Regions from separate parts of the Gracilibacillus salinarum genome, predicted to be linked through region 2. Evidence: a T-box and tRNA genes for the amino acid it is inferred to sense, from the RefSeq annotation. Region 2 holds a T-box; the other holds one or more tRNA genes.
What was found. A T-box is a leader RNA that pairs with one kind of tRNA and senses whether it is charged. The one in region 2 lies ahead of trpS (tryptophan--tRNA ligase), so its partner is inferred to be a tRNA-Trp.

Region 1 (8,080 bases), 2.2 Mb from region 2:
AGGCTGAAACTCAAAAGAATTGACGGGGGCCCGCACAAGCGGTGGAGCATGTGGTTTAATTCGAAGCAACGCGAAGAACCTTACCAGGTCTTGACATCTTCGGATGTCCCTAGAGATAGGGAGTTCCCTTCGGGGACCGAATGACAGGTGGTGCATGGTTGTCGTCAGCTCGTGTCGTGAGATGTTGGGTTAAGTCCCGCAACGAGCGCAACCCTTGATCTTAGTTGCCAGCATTAAGTTGGGCACTCTAAGGTGACTGCCGGTGACAAACCGGAGGAAGGTGGGGATGACGTCAAATCATCATGCCCCTTATGACCTGGGCTACACACGTGCTACAATGGATGGTACAGAGGGCAGCGAAACCGCGAGGTCAAGCAAATCCCATAAAACCATTCTCAGTTCGGATTGCAGGCTGCAACTCGCCTGCATGAAGCCGGAATCGCTAGTAATCGTGGATCAGCATGCCACGGTGAATACGTTCCCGGGCCTTGTACACACCGCCCGTCACACCACGAGAGTTGGCAACACCCGAAGTCGGTGGGGTAACCTTTGGAGCCAGCCGCCGAAGGTGGGGCCAATGATTGGGGTGAAGTCGTAACAAGGTAGCCGTATCGGAAGGTGCGGCTGGATCACCTCCTTTCTAAGGATTATAGGAACACCTTTTACAAGGTGACAAAATCATACTTGGTTGTTTGGTTCAGTTTTGAGAGATCAATTCTCTCTTGAACTTGTACCTTGAAAACTAGATAAGAATAATCAGGACGTGGAAGCAACTGCTGGTCAGCTGTGGAAACGAAACTGATGACAAGACATCAAACAATAACCAACGACTTTTTCATTGAAGTAAAGTAAGTATAGTTAAGTGAAGAAGGGCGCACGGTGGATGCCTTGGCACTAGGAGCCGATGAAGGACGGGACAAACACCGATATGTCTCGGGGAGCCGTACGTAGGCGTTGATCCGAGAATTTCCGAATGGGGAAACCCCCTGCTCGTCATGGAGTAGAACATTTATCTGAATCCATAGGATAAATGAGGCAGACCCGGGGAACTGAAACATCTCAGTACCCGGAGGAAGAGAAAGCAAACGCGATTTCCCGAGTAGCGGCGAGCGAAACGGAATTAGCCCAAACCAAAAAGCTTGCTTTTTGGGGTTGTAGGACACTCCTTTGGAGTTACAAAGAAATACATTAGACGAAGTGGTCTGGAAAGGCCCATCACAGAAGGTAACAATCCTGTAGTCGAAAATGTATTTCCTCCGGAGTGGATCCTGAGTACGGCGGAACACGTGAAATTCCGTCGGAATCCGGGAGGACCATCTCCCAAGGCTAAATACTACCTAGTGACCGATAGTGAACCAGTACCGTGAGGGAAAGGTGAAAAGCACCCCGGGAGGGGAGTGAAATAGTACCTGAAACCGTGTGCCTACAAGTAGTCGGAGCCCTTTTATGGGTGACGGCGTACCTTTTGTAGAATGGACCGGCGAGTTACGATCCCCTGCAAGGTTAAGTGGAAGACACGGAGCCGCAGCGAAAGCGAGTCTGAATAGGGCGTTTTAGTAGGTGGTCGTAGACCCGAAACCGTGTGATCTACCCATGTCCAGGGTGAAGGTCAGGTAACACTGACTGGAGGCCCGAACCCACGCACGTTGAAAAGTGCGGGGATGAGGTGTGGGTAGGGGTGAAATGCCAATCGAACACGGAGATAGCTGGTTCTCTCCGAAATAGCTTTAGGGCTAGCCTCAAGGCATGTATGTTGGAGGTAGAGCACTGATTGGACTAGGGGCCCTTACCGGGTTACCGAATTCAGTCAAACTCCGAATGCCAATCATATTACCTTGGGAGTCAGACTATGGGTGATAAGGTTCATAGTCGAAAGGGAAACAGCCCAGACCGTCAGCTAAGGTCCCAAAGTATACGTTAAGTGGAAAAGGATGTGGCGTTGCACAGACAACCAGGATGTTGGCTTAGAAGCAGCCATCATTTAAAGAGTGCGTAATAGCTCACTGGTCGAGTGACGCTGCGCCGAAAATATACCGGGGCTAAACGTATCACCGAAGCTACGGATTGATCTACGATCAATGGTAGGAGAGCGTTCTAAGTGCAGTGAAGTCAGACCGTGAGGACTGGTGGAGCGCTTAGAAGTGAGAATGCCGGTATGAGTAGCGAAAAAGAAGTGAGAATCTTCTTCACCGAATGCCTAAGGTTTCCTGAGGAAGGCTCGTCCGCTCAGGGTTAGTCGGGGCCTAAGCCGAGGCCGAAAGGCGTAGGCGATGGACAACAGGTTGATATTCCTGTACCACCCAATTCCGTTTTGAGTGATGGGGGGACGCAGAAGGATAAGGAATGCGCACCATTGGATGTGTGCGTTGAAGCAGTAAGTGAGTCAGATAGGCAAATCCGTCTGGCAATCACAAGCTGTGATCAGGAGGGAAATATAGTACCGAAGTTCCGGATTTCACGCTGCCAAGAAAAGCCTCTAGCAAGGAAAAGGGTGCCCGTACCGCAAACCGACACAGGTAGGCGAGGAGAGAATCCTAAGGTGATCGGGAGAACTCTCGTTAAGGAACTCGGCAAAATGACCCCGTAACTTCGGGAGAAGGGGTGCTTCTTTTGCGAGAAGCCGCAGTGAAAAGGCCCAAGCGACTGTTTAGCAAAAACACAGGTCTCTGCGAAGCCGTAAGGCGAAGTATAGGGGCTGACACCTGCCCGGTGCTGGAAGGTTAAGGGGATGCGTTAGCATTAGCGAAGCGTTGAACCGAAGCCCCAGTAAACGGCGGCCGTAACTATAACGGTCCTAAGGTAGCGAAATTCCTTGTCGGGTAAGTTCCGACCCGCACGAAAGGTGCAACGACTTGGGCACTGTCTCAACGAGAGACCCGGTGAAATTATACTATGCGTGAAGATGCGCATTACCCGCGACAGGACGGAAAGACCCCGTGGAGCTTTACTGTAGCCTGATATTGAATGTTGGTACAGCTTGTACAGGATAGGTGGGAGCCTGAGAAACGTGAGCGCTAGCTTACGTGGAGGCGCCGGTGGGATACCACCCTGGCTGTATTGACCTTCTAACCCAGAACCGTGATCCGGTTCGGAGACAGTGTCAGGTGGGCAGTTTGACTGGGGCGGTCGCCTCCTAAAATGTAACGGAGGCGCCCAAAGGTTCCCTCAGAATGGTTGGAAATCATTCGTAGAGTGCAAAGGCAGAAGGGAGCTTGACTGCGAGACCTACAAGTCGAGCAGGGACGAAAGTCGGGCTTAGTGATCCGGCGGTACCGAATGGAAGGGCCGTCGCTCAACGGATAAAAGCTACCCCGGGGATAACAGGCTTATCTCCCCCAAGAGTCCACATCGACGGGGAGGTTTGGCACCTCGATGTCGGCTCATCGCATCCTGGGGCTGTAGTCGGTCCCAAGGGTTGGGCTGTTCGCCCATTAAAGCGGTACGCGAGCTGGGTTCAGAACGTCGTGAGACAGTTCGGTCCCTATCCGTCGTGGGCGTTGGAAGTTTGAGAGGAGCTGTCCTTAGTACGAGAGGACCGGGATGGACACACCGCTGGTGCACCAGTTGTTCTGCCAAGAGCATCGCTGGGTAGCTACGTGTGGAAGGGATAAGTGCTGAAAGCATCTAAGCATGAAGCCCCCCTCAAGATGAGACTTCCCATCACATAAGTGAGTAAGATCCCTCAGAGACGATGAGGTTGATAGGTTCGAGGTGGAAGCATGGTGACATGTGAAGCTGACGAATACTAATAGATCGAGGACTTATCTATATAACATGTTTCAACGGTGTTGTTGATGTCAAAAATTCTTATCTAGTTTTGAAAGTATTTTTGAATTTATACTTGATTTTTTCAAAATACATAGTATAATATTCCTTGTCACTAAAAACAGTACAGGCTTGGTAGCGATAGCGAAGAGGTCACACCTGTTCCCATGCCGAACACAGTAGTTAAGCTCTTCAGCGCCCATGGTAGTTGGGGCTCGCGCCCCTGCAAGAGTAGGACGTTGCCAAGCAATTTCATTCCATTCCACAGTAGCTCAGTGGTAGAGCAATCGGCTGTTAACCGATCGGTCGTAGGTTCGAATCCTACCTGTGGAGCCAATGGAGAGCTGTCCGAGTGGTCGAAGGAGCACGATTGGAAATCGTGTGTGCGGTCAACGCCGTACCGAGGGTTCGAATCCCTCGCTCTCCGCCACTTTAAATATAGGCCCGTTGGTCAAGTGGTTAAGACACCGCCCTTTCACGGCGGTAACACGGGTTCGAATCCCGTACGGGTCACCATAAATACCACTTAACTTTCAGGAAAGTATAAATCCTTTTAAATGGAGGATTAGCTCAGCTGGGAGAGCACTTGCCTTACAAGCAAGGGGTCGCAGGTTCGAGCCCTGCATCCTCCACCATTTAAAAATTAACATTTTTCATATCATCGCGGGGTGGAGCAGTCTGGTAGCTCGTCGGGCTCATAACCCGAAGGTCGCAAGTTCAAATCTTGCCCCCGCAACCAAATTTTCTTACTACGTTGAAATAACTTCTTCGAAAGAAAATGATTGTAGTGCCCTTGGGTGCAACTAAAATGGTCCGGTAGTTCAGTTGGTTAGAATGCCTGCCTGTCACGCAGGAGGTCGCGGGTTCGAGTCCCGTCCGGACCGCCACTTTTAAAACAGCATATCATGTTTTCATTCATTATTATGGCTCGGTAGCTCAGTCGGTAGAGCAACGGACTGAAAATCCGTGTGTCGGCGGTTCGATTCCGTCCCGAGCCACCACTTTTAAAAAATTCACTTTTATGTTTATATTTTTTATGGAGGGATAGCGAAGTTGGCCAAACGCGGCGGACTGTAAATCCGCTCCCATCGGGTTCGTAGGTTCGAGTCCTACTCCCTCCACCATTTAATTTTATAGTTATATTATTTATTGTAGGGGTATAGTTTAACGGTAGAACAGAGGTCTCCAAAACCTCCAGTGTGGGTTCGATTCCTACTACCCCTGTTTTTCTTATGATGGCGATCATGGCGAAGTGGTTAACGCACCGGATTGTGGTTCCGGCACGCGTGGGTTCGATCCCCACTGGTCGCCCCATTACATATTTTATTGGGCTATAGCCAAGCGGTAAGGCAACGGTTTTTGGTACCGTCATGCGCTGGTTCGAATCCAGCTAGCCCAGCCATTTTATGCGGAAGTAGTTCAGTGGTAGAACACCACCTTGCCAAGGTGGGGGTCGCGGGTTCGAATCCCGTCTTCCGCTCCATTTGTATTTAACATATTCTAGTTTTATTTTCATATACTATATAATATCGAGGCGGCATAGCCAAGTGGTAAGGCAGAGGTCTGCAAAACCTTTATCACCGGTTCAAATCCGGTTGCCGCCTCCATCATATTATGCCGGTGTGGCGGAATTGGCAGACGCGCACGACTCAAAATCGTGTTCCTCACGGAGTGTCGGTTCGACCCCGACCACCGGTATCATTTATAATAGTTTAGCCCTTGTGGCTAAGCTTTTTTTGTTTCTTCGGTCGCAAATTTGTCCCGTTTTTTGAATAAAATGACAATAGGATGCCCGAATAAGAGGAGCTAAAATAATATTTTAAAGCGAGTCGTGTTGATCATCGGACGAAAGTAGATGTGATTCTAGTGGTAGATGTATAACACCAAGTGGTAAACTTCTTGGCGATGGCTGGTACAAAAAGATGACAGAGATAGTACATATACATGTTGCGGTAATCATTGGTATGGAATTAATTCCATTATTCTTTCATGGCTTGATTTAATTTTACAGCTTGATAGTTTTCGAAATTTGCATATTAAATTTTATGAAGTGCCGGAATGGAGTGAGGAGAGGAAACAAATAGCTGAAGGGTTTAAGTAATATTTCCTAGATTCATTCAAATGAGTTCACTGGTTCAATTCGAACATGCTTTTCTGACAATTAATCAAGAAAAACATTCATTTTGCCCACCTCCCCTTCTTATAACGTTCTATCATTAAACAAATTCCTTCTTAATTTCTTTTACCTTTTGGGTGCTTAGAAGTAAACTAATGGCTGCTAAGCCTGCACAAGCAAACGGGAGCGTAGAATATCCCCAGTTGGTGATGACATATCCCCCAATCATGGAACCTAGAGTTATCCCAATATAAAGGGCTGTATTATTCCATGCCATAACAATTCCTCGCTCATCTGGATATTCGGATGCAAGTTGAGCCTGGTATGATGTGAATCCTGCATATCCAACCAATGCCCACATGAATAGGAAAAAGTAAACCCAATCGCCTGACGAAAATAATATCCCTATAGCAACTAGATTAATAGTTAGCATAAGGAGTGCTACCTTTGAAATAATACTTTCTCCTAATTTATTTGTTAATTGCCCACTTGTAAGACTCCCTAAAACAGCACCTACTCCATAAAAAGTAACAGCCAGTGCGATTTCAGAAGAAGAAAATTTGTTTTCAGAGTAAAGAGCAGCACCTAGATATACATAGAGAGCATACATAGAAATTGCCCAAATGGTAGTTACACTTACAGAACCCAGTATTCTTAATATGTTCCCTTGTATGAGATTTCTGTTTGTATGCTTCTTGGGTATTGTTCTCCATGTTTGGAAATTGACAACGGCTAAAATTGCTCCAATAGCAGCCATTACAAAAAATACTGAACGCCAACCAACAAATTGCTCTAACAATGTTCCAAGAGGTGCTCCTGCCCAAAGAGCCATTAAATGCCCTGAAACGACGATAGAAAGCCATACTCCACGTCGATTAGGAGGTGCTATATCTCCAATGATTGCATAAATTAAAGGCGTAATAGAGGCCACAGATAAGCCAGCCATAACCCGACTGATGATTAACCAAAAGAACGAAGGCGCAAGACCCGTTAATACATTAGAAACAACAAAAAGTAGTAAACCACAGGTTATAAGAAAGCCCCTTCCTTTTTTATCGGAAAGCCATCCAAAAAAGGGAGCAAAAACAGCATATGTAATTGCAAAAACCGTTACCATCCAACCTGAAATCGCAGAAGTAACCTCATATTCTTAAGAAATAAATGGTAATAATGGAGAAACCACAAACAAATCTGTTCCCATAAGAAACAATGTAACCCAACTTACAGCTAAACGTACTTTACCTGTTTGATACATATGAGTACCTCCAAAAGATTAACTTTCTATATGTTATTCATTTAAAGTTGGAAATAGGTTTTTTAAAAATAAAAAAAGAGAACTCTACGCATGCTTAATTTTTGTCGGGATGCTTTTGATGACTTCTTACGATTTAGGTCTTGATAAAGTAAGCGATAAAGATGTTTTAAAAGAATTGCTAAAAAATATAAGATATAACAATAAATAGATTAACATTGAAATATTTACAAATTAATTTATACTGAAAAAGGTTAGTCTAATTTTAATCTTGTTGAATAAGGAGATAATATACATCAAAACACTTATCTAAGTATTAGGGGGGATTACTATCGCAAATAATCAAACAGATGAAGTATCTATCACTGGTACCATCACTTATGAAGAGTTTAAAAAACATAATGTTTACCATCAAAAAAAATCCTAGTTGGTTTTTTTATATTTTCGTTTTTCTTAGCATTAAGCTATAATTTGCTTACAACTGATAACTTAATGCTTCCAGTTGTGTTATTAATTTCTCTGATAGTTGCAGCTATATTTACTATACTATTATCTAAAACTCTTAAAAGACGGGTTTATAAAGAGTTTTACAATGATCATATCTCGACTAAAGAAACTATGTATACAATTAATAATAACGGTATTAATCAACAAGTGGGAAGGTCTAACGTATTTATTAATTGGAATGATATTGTGAAGGGTTATGAACATAAAGAAATGTTTTGTTTGTACATATCAAGTAGTAAAGCTATTCTGTTGCCAAAAAGATACTTTGCTTCAAATGATGATAAGCTGGTTTTTAAGAAACTAGTTAGACAGAATACAAACAAAGTAAAACTAAAATCAAGTTAGGATATTGAAAAGAGTTATTTTATAAATTCTTTTACCTTGTGTATAGCCAATTATAAGTCAGACTTTTTTACTTTTTTGCGCTTAAATCATCAGTT
Region 2 (8,080 bases):
AGGTTATGCTAAAGAAGATGTCGATTATCTCATTCCACATCAGGCAAACATACGTATTATGGAAGCTGCCAGACAACGATTGGGCATTGACGTGGACCGAATGGCCGTAAATGTTAATAAATATGGTAATACTTCAGCGGCTTCAATACCTATTGCTTTGTCTGAAGGAGTAAAAAACGGTAAAATAAAGGATAATGATTTAATTGTCTTAGTAGGCTTCGGTGGAGGTCTAACATGGGGCGCTGTCGCGTTAAAGTGGGGCAAATAAAGAAATGGAGGAATCATAATGACTAAAAATAGAGTTGTGATAACTGGTATGGGTGCGGTCACGCCATTAGGAAATACCGTAACTCAATTTTGGGATCAGATTCAATCAGGTACTTCTGGAATAGATTATGTGACAAAGGTAAATAAAGATGATTTTCCTGCGAAAGTAGCAGCGGAAGTAAAAGAATGGGATCCTACCCTGTACATGGAGAAAAAAGAATCCAAGCGAATGGATTTATTTACACAGTATGCAGTAGCAGCTGCTAAAATGGCAGTGGAAGATGCAAAGCTAGATATTAATGATGAGATTGCTCACCGTGTAGGTGTATGGATTGGTTCAGGAATCGGTGGTATGGCCACATACGATGAGCAATTCCGTCGATTCATGGATAAAGGCTATAAAAGAGTAAGCCCATTTTTCGTACCGATGCTTATTCCTGATATGGCGGCAGGCCAAGTATCGATCCAATTAGGAGCAAAAGGAATTAACAACTGTTCCGTTACAGCTTGTGCTTCGGGTGCTAACTCAATCGGTGACGCATTTAAAGTAATCGAACGTGGTGATGCAGATTATATGATTACTGGTGGAGCAGAAGCGCCATTGACAGATATGTCTTTTGCTGGTTTCTCTACTGCAAAAGCATTGTCGTTCAATGATGATCCGAAAACAGCCAGCAGACCGTTTGATAAAAATCGTGATGGTTTCGTTATGGGTGAGGGAGCAGGCATCCTGGTAATTGAGTCATTAGAATCCGCTCAAAAACGTGGGGCAACAATTTATGCTGAGATCTTAGGATATGGTGCTTCTGGAGATGCTTATCATATTACATCACCAGCACCAGAAGGCGAAGGAGCAGCACGTGCAATGCAACAAGCAATTGATGATGCTGAGATTTCTCCAGAGCAAGTAGATTATGTCAATGCACATGGTACAAGTACAGCATATAATGATTCCTATGAGACGGCTGCGATTAAATCTGTGTTCAAGGATCATGCTTATCAATTTAATGTGTCTTCTACCAAGTCCATGACTGGTCACTTATTAGGGGCTGCAGGTGCGATTGAATCGATTATCTGTGTGAAATCGATTCAGGACAGCATTGTACCGCCAACGATTAATTATGAAACGCCAGACGAAGCCTGTGATTTAAACTATGTTCCAAACAAAGCGATCGAACAAGATGTCAACATCGCTATTACCAACTCATTAGGCTTCGGTGGTCATAATGTAACATTAGTCTTTAAGAAATATCAATAATTGAAATAGCAGGTAACTCCACTTATCATAAGTGGAGTTTTTTTATGCTTAGAAGCAAAATTACAGTTACATTTTTTTATACGAATAATGCTACCTTAGTGGCAATTTTGAAAGTTGTATTGGTATGAAACGGACAACAATCCTATTATAGAGAGAAAAAACCTTGCATAACGTTCCTATCATTTGTAATAGATAGAAGGCTTGTACATATACATGTATAAACCGGTTAAGGAGCGGATTAGGGTGGTATATGTATTTATTTTTTTAATAGGATTTGGCTTTTCTATCTCCGGTGGTATTTCAATCATCCTCTATTTAAATTTCATTCCTGCAGGATTATCTTTCATTGATTATTTGTCGATTGTTCAGACAAAAATGGAGTGTTATTTTTTGATTGTTGGCATTATTTTGATGGGCTTTTCCTTGCAGAAGATCTCGATGTTTTCTGTTAAATAATAACAAGAAAAGAATAAATTATCTCGTAATGGTCATACTGTTTGATAAACAGATTAGCAAAAGTGAGGGTTCGTAATATGTTGTATTTGCATGATGTATGGGTGAACTGGTTTGAAGGTGAAGAAAATGGCTACAATGTATGTCCTTTTCATGAATGGAGAAAGGCTGACGGTATAGAAATTCTCGATCAAGCTCCAATACTCTTCATTGACAACAAAACCTTTGATTACATTGAAAATGACTTACAAGATATTCCTCAAGAGATATTGGACAAAATTTATCAACGTGCGTATGTCCGCAAAAATCAGGAAAGAAAAGCGTTAGATTATGCTTGTATTGTAACAAACGGGACCGCCATCCTGGCATTTGATACAATGGGGTATCATATCCCAATTAGAAAAAGTCGGTTAATTCCTCGCCAGGAGCGTTTAGTGGCAGACCTTATTGAGGGAAGAACGGCTGCAAACTATTCGCTAAGTAATACAACAAATAAAGAATTTCATATCTTATCATTGCCAACCAATTATATGGTCGGATTAACTAGAAAAGAACGTCAATTAAAGCAATTATTAATGATTGCATTGGACCAGTTGAATGTTGGACAATGTTTAGAAGAAGTACGTTATTGGTTGACGGAATGGTCGCCGGAACGCTATCAGACGATTAAAGAAATGACGTTCCAGCATGCATGGCAAACTCTTTATCAAGAGGTAGTGGAAGGCTGGAGTATCCAACATGAAGAATTCTGCAAGCAAATTATTAAAGGACAAGCCTTCTATGAAGATATTTGGGAGCGCGAGCAGGATACTTATTCTACAAAATCATTACGATCATAATAAAGCACATAAAAAAGATTCCGATAGTCACTACAGATATCGGAATCTTTTTTTAGTAAAGTGGATAGTGTTTATGACTTTAAAGGGTTTGTTATAATATGGATTATGTAAAAAGGTACTGTCTGATATTGTGGTAATTTTGATAGACTCCATCTGCTTAGCATTGCCCTGGACATATGATTAGCGTCCTATGGGAGCGGGGTCAACTTTCTCGGAAAGAAAACCTTTTTCCTAAGTTAGCACCCCCACAGGACGCGAAGTGATTGGCCGGAGTGGTATCCAGGCACATGGATCATTTCAAAATTACCACTAAGCTAACATAATTCATATTATAGGTAGTTTTGTATAGTATTTAGTTAGTAAACTCGCTTATTTTTTCTTCTTCACTCTTCCAAGCCCCATTGCTTTTTTCGCCTTACGAATCATTTTAGTAGCAGCAAAGTTAGCTTTGTCGGCGCCTTGGTCAAGCAAATCGTCTAATTCGTCAGACTCAATTAACTGATAATAGCGTTCCTGAATAGGGCGTAGGGCGTCGATCACAGCATTAGCTGTATCTTGTTTAAACTCACCATAATTTTTTCCTTCATATCGAGCTTCGACTGCTTCAATGGTTTCTCCTGTACAGCTTGCAAAAATAGTAAGCAAGTTGCTGATTCCCGCCTTATTCTCTTTATCAAATTTCACAATACCGTCAGAATCGGTTACAGCACTTTTAATTTTCTTCTCGATTTGTTTTTCGGTATCAAGCATAAAGATAGACGCTTTTTGATTATCATCAGATTTACTCATTTTTTTCGTCGGTTCCTGCAAGGACATAATTCTTGCTCCGACCTTCGGAATGCTTATTTCCGGAATAGTAAAAATGTCATTAAAGCGATAGTTGAACCGCTGAGCGAGATCACGTGTTAATTCAAGATGCTGTTTTTGATCCTCACCAACAGGTACGATATCGGTATTATAAAGCAGAATATCGGCAGCCATTAATGGCGGGTAGGTTAACAAACCGGCTGACACGGCTTCTTTTCCGTGTGATTTGTCTTTAAACTGTGTCATGCGCTCTAGTTCACCAATGTAGCTGACCGTTTGTAACATCCAGCCTAACTGTGTGTGGGCAGGGACTTCGGATTGGATGAACAATACTGATTTATCAGGGTCAATACCTGATGCAATATATAAGGCCGCAAGTGATTTTATATTGTCACGCAGCTTCAGTCGATCCTGTGGAACGGTAATGGCATGTTCATCTACAACACAGAAATAGCAATTATTCTCTTCCTGTAATGAAACAAAATGCTTCATCGCTCCTAAATAATTTCCTAATGTAAGACTTCCACTCGGTTGAATACCTGAGAATATAGTTTTCATTTTTTCACCTCTACTGATTTTTTGCATTAAAAAAAGCCCACTCTGTTCCCTAATAAAAGGGACGAATGAACCGCGGTGCCACCCTCGTTATCACTTTGTAAGTGATCACTTTCATACTAGCTATGCCTAGTAACATGGAATATGTGTTAAGAAAATCCCATTTCCCTTTTCCCTTAGTACCTATTTACAGCATCCATAGGCTCTCTTTAAGCTAGCGGAGAAAAAGTACTTCTATCTTCTACATTCCAGACTATATGATTTGATTGAATTATATAAAATGTAGCAAGATTTTTCAAGCATAATTCAAGTTATCCGTAATATATTACAAGTAATACCATCATTATGATCAATAGGCCACTTCCCTGTATAATAAAAAATCGAAGGGCATTTATACTGACCCGTTCAGATGGGGGCGTTCTGTAACAATAGTACTTTCCCATTGTTTATGTTTACTAGTTTTTGTAAAGACCTTCTGAAAACTTGCTGCCGTTATATCGAAAAAACGCTTAGCTATAACGTATAATAGCAGTCCTGCCATTAAGTAGCCTCCACCGAAGTAAAACAAGATATTAATATAAGACAAAAGTATGAACTGTTTCATAAATACAAAAACTAAAGCTAGGCATAATAGAAGGTGTATAGCAAAAAGAGTCGTTTGCTTTGTTATCTGTGTCATGAATCGTTTCTCCTTTCAAGCTAATTATGCAGTATGATAACCTTAAAATCAATTATCAGAATAGTCAAAAAATAAAGAAAACTCACAATATTCCAAATATAATCAAGAAAATAAGACTAATATACCATTTTTTCGCGCAAATCGGTCTATTTTATTAGTTTTTTTAACAAAATGTATAAAAATTTAGTGAATTGTGTGAAAATTCCTTGTATAATAAGAGTTGTTAAATTTGTCTTCATAATAAATTAATAAAACTAGGGGGTTTAATTAATGAGACAAAACAAATGGTTATTGCTGGTAGTAGCTCTGCTTTTAGGACTAGTACTTGCAGCATGTTCAACAACAGGAAGTGATTCTGAAGAAGGATCAGAGGACGAAGGAAGTACTACAGAATCTGAGAGTACGCAATCAGATGAAGAGAAAGTCTTAAATATTGCGGCTACTGCGGATATTCCTACAATGGATCCGATTATGGCTGAAGATAATGTATCTTTCCAATATGTTTCAGCTGTCTATGAGGGGTTATATCGTATAGCAACTGGTGGTGAAATTGTATCAGGTGTTGCAAATAAAGACGAAACAGAAATTAGTGAGGATGGTTTGACTTATACTTTTCATTTGCGTGAAGATGCAACATGGGAAAATGGAGAACCTGTAACAGCACAAGACTTCGTTTATGGTTGGCAACGTGCCATTAATCCAGATAATGGTTCTTTTTACGCTAACTATCTAATGAGTGGTAAGATTAAAAATGCAGCTGAAATCTATGCTGGTAATATGGAAGCTTCTGAATTAGGAGTAAGTGCTCCTGATGATTATACATTTGTAGTAGAATTAGAAAAAGCAGTACCATATATGGATTCTTATGCAGCATTTATGACGTTCTTCCCATTAAATCAAGAATTTGTTGAAGAGCAAGGTGAAGATTTTGCTTTAACACCTGAAAATATGCTATCAAACGGTCCGTTCAAAATGACTGAATGGAACACAGAAGCAGGATGGGTTTTAGAAAAGAACACAGAATATTGGGATGCTGAAAATGTAGCATTAGATGGTATTAACGTAAAAGTAGTAAAAGATGCAGATACAGGTCTTTCTAACTATGAAGTTGGTGAATTAGACCGAGTATCTTTACAAGGTGCACAAGTAAAAGACAATCAGACAAGCCCAGAATTTAAATCCTTAACAGAAACAAGTGTTTTCTGGTTAAAGATGAATCAGGCGTCAGCTGAAAAAGGTGAATATATGCAAAACCTTAACTTCAGAATGGCACTTGCAAAAGGTTTCGATAAACAATCGTACATTGATGTAGCTTATGGTAACGATTCTGAACCCGTTAACTATTTCGTGCCTTCTGGTTTTGTAGAACACCCAGAAACCGGTGAAGACTTCCAAACAGGCAGTGACGTATTAGCGTTTGATGTGGAAGCAGCGAAAGAATACTGGAATAAAGCAAAAGAAGAATTAGGTTTTGAAGAAGTAACGATCAGTTTCTTAAGTGGTGACACTGATGTGTCAAAATCAATCAGTGATTACATGAAAACAGAATTAGAGAAAAATTTAGAAGGACTTACACTTGAAACAGTTAACGTACCATGGGCGCAACAGCTTGAATTAATGCGTACACATGAATATGAATTAGCGGTTTCTGGATGGGGTCCAGACTATAAAGATGCCATTTCTTTTGTAGACCTTTGGATAACGGATGGAGAGAACAATGATGTTGGTTATTCTAACGAAGAATACGATGCACTTGTAGAATCTGCAAAAGGTGAACTTGCTACAAAACCTGTTGAGCGTTTTGAAGCATTGCAACAAGCAGAAAAAATTGCTTTAGACGATGCAGCCATTGCACCGATCATGCAACGTAAAACATCCGTGCTTTCTAAAGACTATGTAAAAGGTATGGATACCTTGAATCCATTTGGTAATGATTACAGCTTTAAATATGTAGATATTCAAAAGTAAGCTTATCTAATATCAAATAATGGAAAAGAGAGTATAGCCAATGATTAGATGAGCTATACTCTCTTTTATCCTTTCCAGCTAATAGTGTGAATATTTTGTCAATTATAAAATTATTTAGCGAAATAATAGGAGGTGGATGCGATGGCCAAATATATACTGCAACGACTTATATACATGATCATCACGTTATTCATCATAGCAACAGCAACATTTTTTCTAATGAAGATGCTTCCGGGCTCTCCTTTTGACGCAAATGCGCAAAAAATGTCGGAAGAACAGTATCAGTCAATGCTGGAACACTATGGTTTGGATGAGCCGGTGCCGGTACAGTATGTCAAATATATTACTGGTATGGTGCAAGGTGATTTAGGCGTGTCGTTTCAATATGATAATCGAGCGGTTACAGACGTAATACTAGATCGACTTGGTCCATCTGCACAATTAGGAGCACAAGCATTAATTATTGGGGCAATATTGGGGATTATTTTAGGTATGATCGCTGCGATCCGACATAATACATGGGTCGATTATACGTCAAATGTTATTGCGGTAATAGGGATTTCGATTCCGTCCTTTGTATTTGCAGGCATTTTGCAGTATTATTTAGCGGTTCAGTGGAGATTATTCCCGCCATCTTTCTGGGAAACACCGATCCACACGGTCTTACCGACGATTGCATTAATGATATTCCCATTGGCCATCTGTGCACGATTCATGCGTACAGAAATGCTTGAGGTATTAGGGTCTGATTATATTGAATTGGCGCGCGCCAAAGGGGTATCCAGTAACAGTATAATGTTTAAACATGCAATGCGAAACGCATTAATTCCGGTTATCACCGTATTAGGACCGATGACGGTTAGTTTGATGACCGGTACATTAGTAATTGAACAAATCTTTGCGGTACCGGGTATTGGGGAACAATTCGTAAGCTCAATCAACACGAAAGATTATCCAGTTATTATGGGTACTACGATGTTATTCTCTATTTTATTCATTGTGGTTATTCTAATTGTTGATTTATTGTACGGATTAATTGATCCACGTATCCGTATTTCGGGAGGGAAGAAATAATGGACAACCATTCAAACAAGAAAATTAGCCCGGATAAGTTTAAACGAGTCCATTTAGCGGAGGAACGTGGTGAAGAACTGACGCGTCCTCAGCTCTCCTACTGGAAGGATGCCTGGATCAGGTTAACCAAAAATAAAGGGGCAATTTTTGGATTAATCGTATTAGTATTTATCATATTTA

Region 1: it encodes a tRNA-Trp, which carries the amino acid that the T-box ahead of trpS (tryptophan--tRNA ligase) is inferred to sense. The anticodon was not compared.

Annotation. Positions count from the first base shown of each region.
Region 1 covers NZ_CP095071.1:3,898,006-3,906,085, forward strand. The annotation lists rRNA gene MUN87_RS18290 (16S ribosomal RNA) at 1-640, shown strand, start outside; rRNA gene MUN87_RS18295 (23S ribosomal RNA) at 857-3,769, shown strand; rRNA gene rrf (5S ribosomal RNA) at 3,897-4,013, shown strand; tRNA gene MUN87_RS18305 (tRNA-Asn) at 4,027-4,101, shown strand; tRNA gene MUN87_RS18310 (tRNA-Ser) at 4,104-4,195, shown strand; tRNA gene MUN87_RS18315 (tRNA-Glu) at 4,207-4,281, shown strand; tRNA gene MUN87_RS18320 (tRNA-Val) at 4,325-4,400, shown strand; tRNA gene MUN87_RS18325 (tRNA-Met) at 4,428-4,504, shown strand; tRNA gene MUN87_RS18330 (tRNA-Asp) at 4,576-4,652, shown strand; tRNA gene MUN87_RS18335 (tRNA-Phe) at 4,691-4,766, shown strand; tRNA gene MUN87_RS18340 (tRNA-Tyr) at 4,804-4,889, shown strand; tRNA gene MUN87_RS18345 (tRNA-Trp) at 4,919-4,989, shown strand; tRNA gene MUN87_RS18350 (tRNA-His) at 5,004-5,079, shown strand; tRNA gene MUN87_RS18355 (tRNA-Gln) at 5,093-5,167, shown strand; tRNA gene MUN87_RS18360 (tRNA-Gly) at 5,174-5,248, shown strand; tRNA gene MUN87_RS18365 (tRNA-Cys) at 5,299-5,372, shown strand; tRNA gene MUN87_RS18370 (tRNA-Leu) at 5,382-5,463, shown strand; gene MUN87_RS18375 (MFS transporter) at 5,982-6,998, opposite strand; gene MUN87_RS22465 (YcxB family protein) at 7,752-7,985, shown strand.
Region 2 covers NZ_CP095071.1:1,327,914-1,335,993, reverse strand. The annotation lists gene MUN87_RS06460 (beta-ketoacyl-ACP synthase III) at 1-268, shown strand, start outside; gene fabF (beta-ketoacyl-ACP synthase II) at 287-1,525, shown strand; gene MUN87_RS06450 (YuzI family membrane protein) at 1,769-1,981, shown strand; gene MUN87_RS06445 (DUF3603 family protein) at 2,059-2,817, shown strand; gene trpS (tryptophan--tRNA ligase) at 3,187-4,182, opposite strand; T-box leader at 4,237-4,427, opposite strand; gene MUN87_RS06435 (DUF3899 domain-containing protein) at 4,571-4,858, opposite strand; gene MUN87_RS06430 (peptide ABC transporter substrate-binding protein) at 5,129-6,826, shown strand; gene opp3b (oligopeptide ABC transporter permease) at 6,968-7,900, shown strand; gene opp3C (oligopeptide ABC transporter permease) at 7,900-8,080, shown strand, end outside.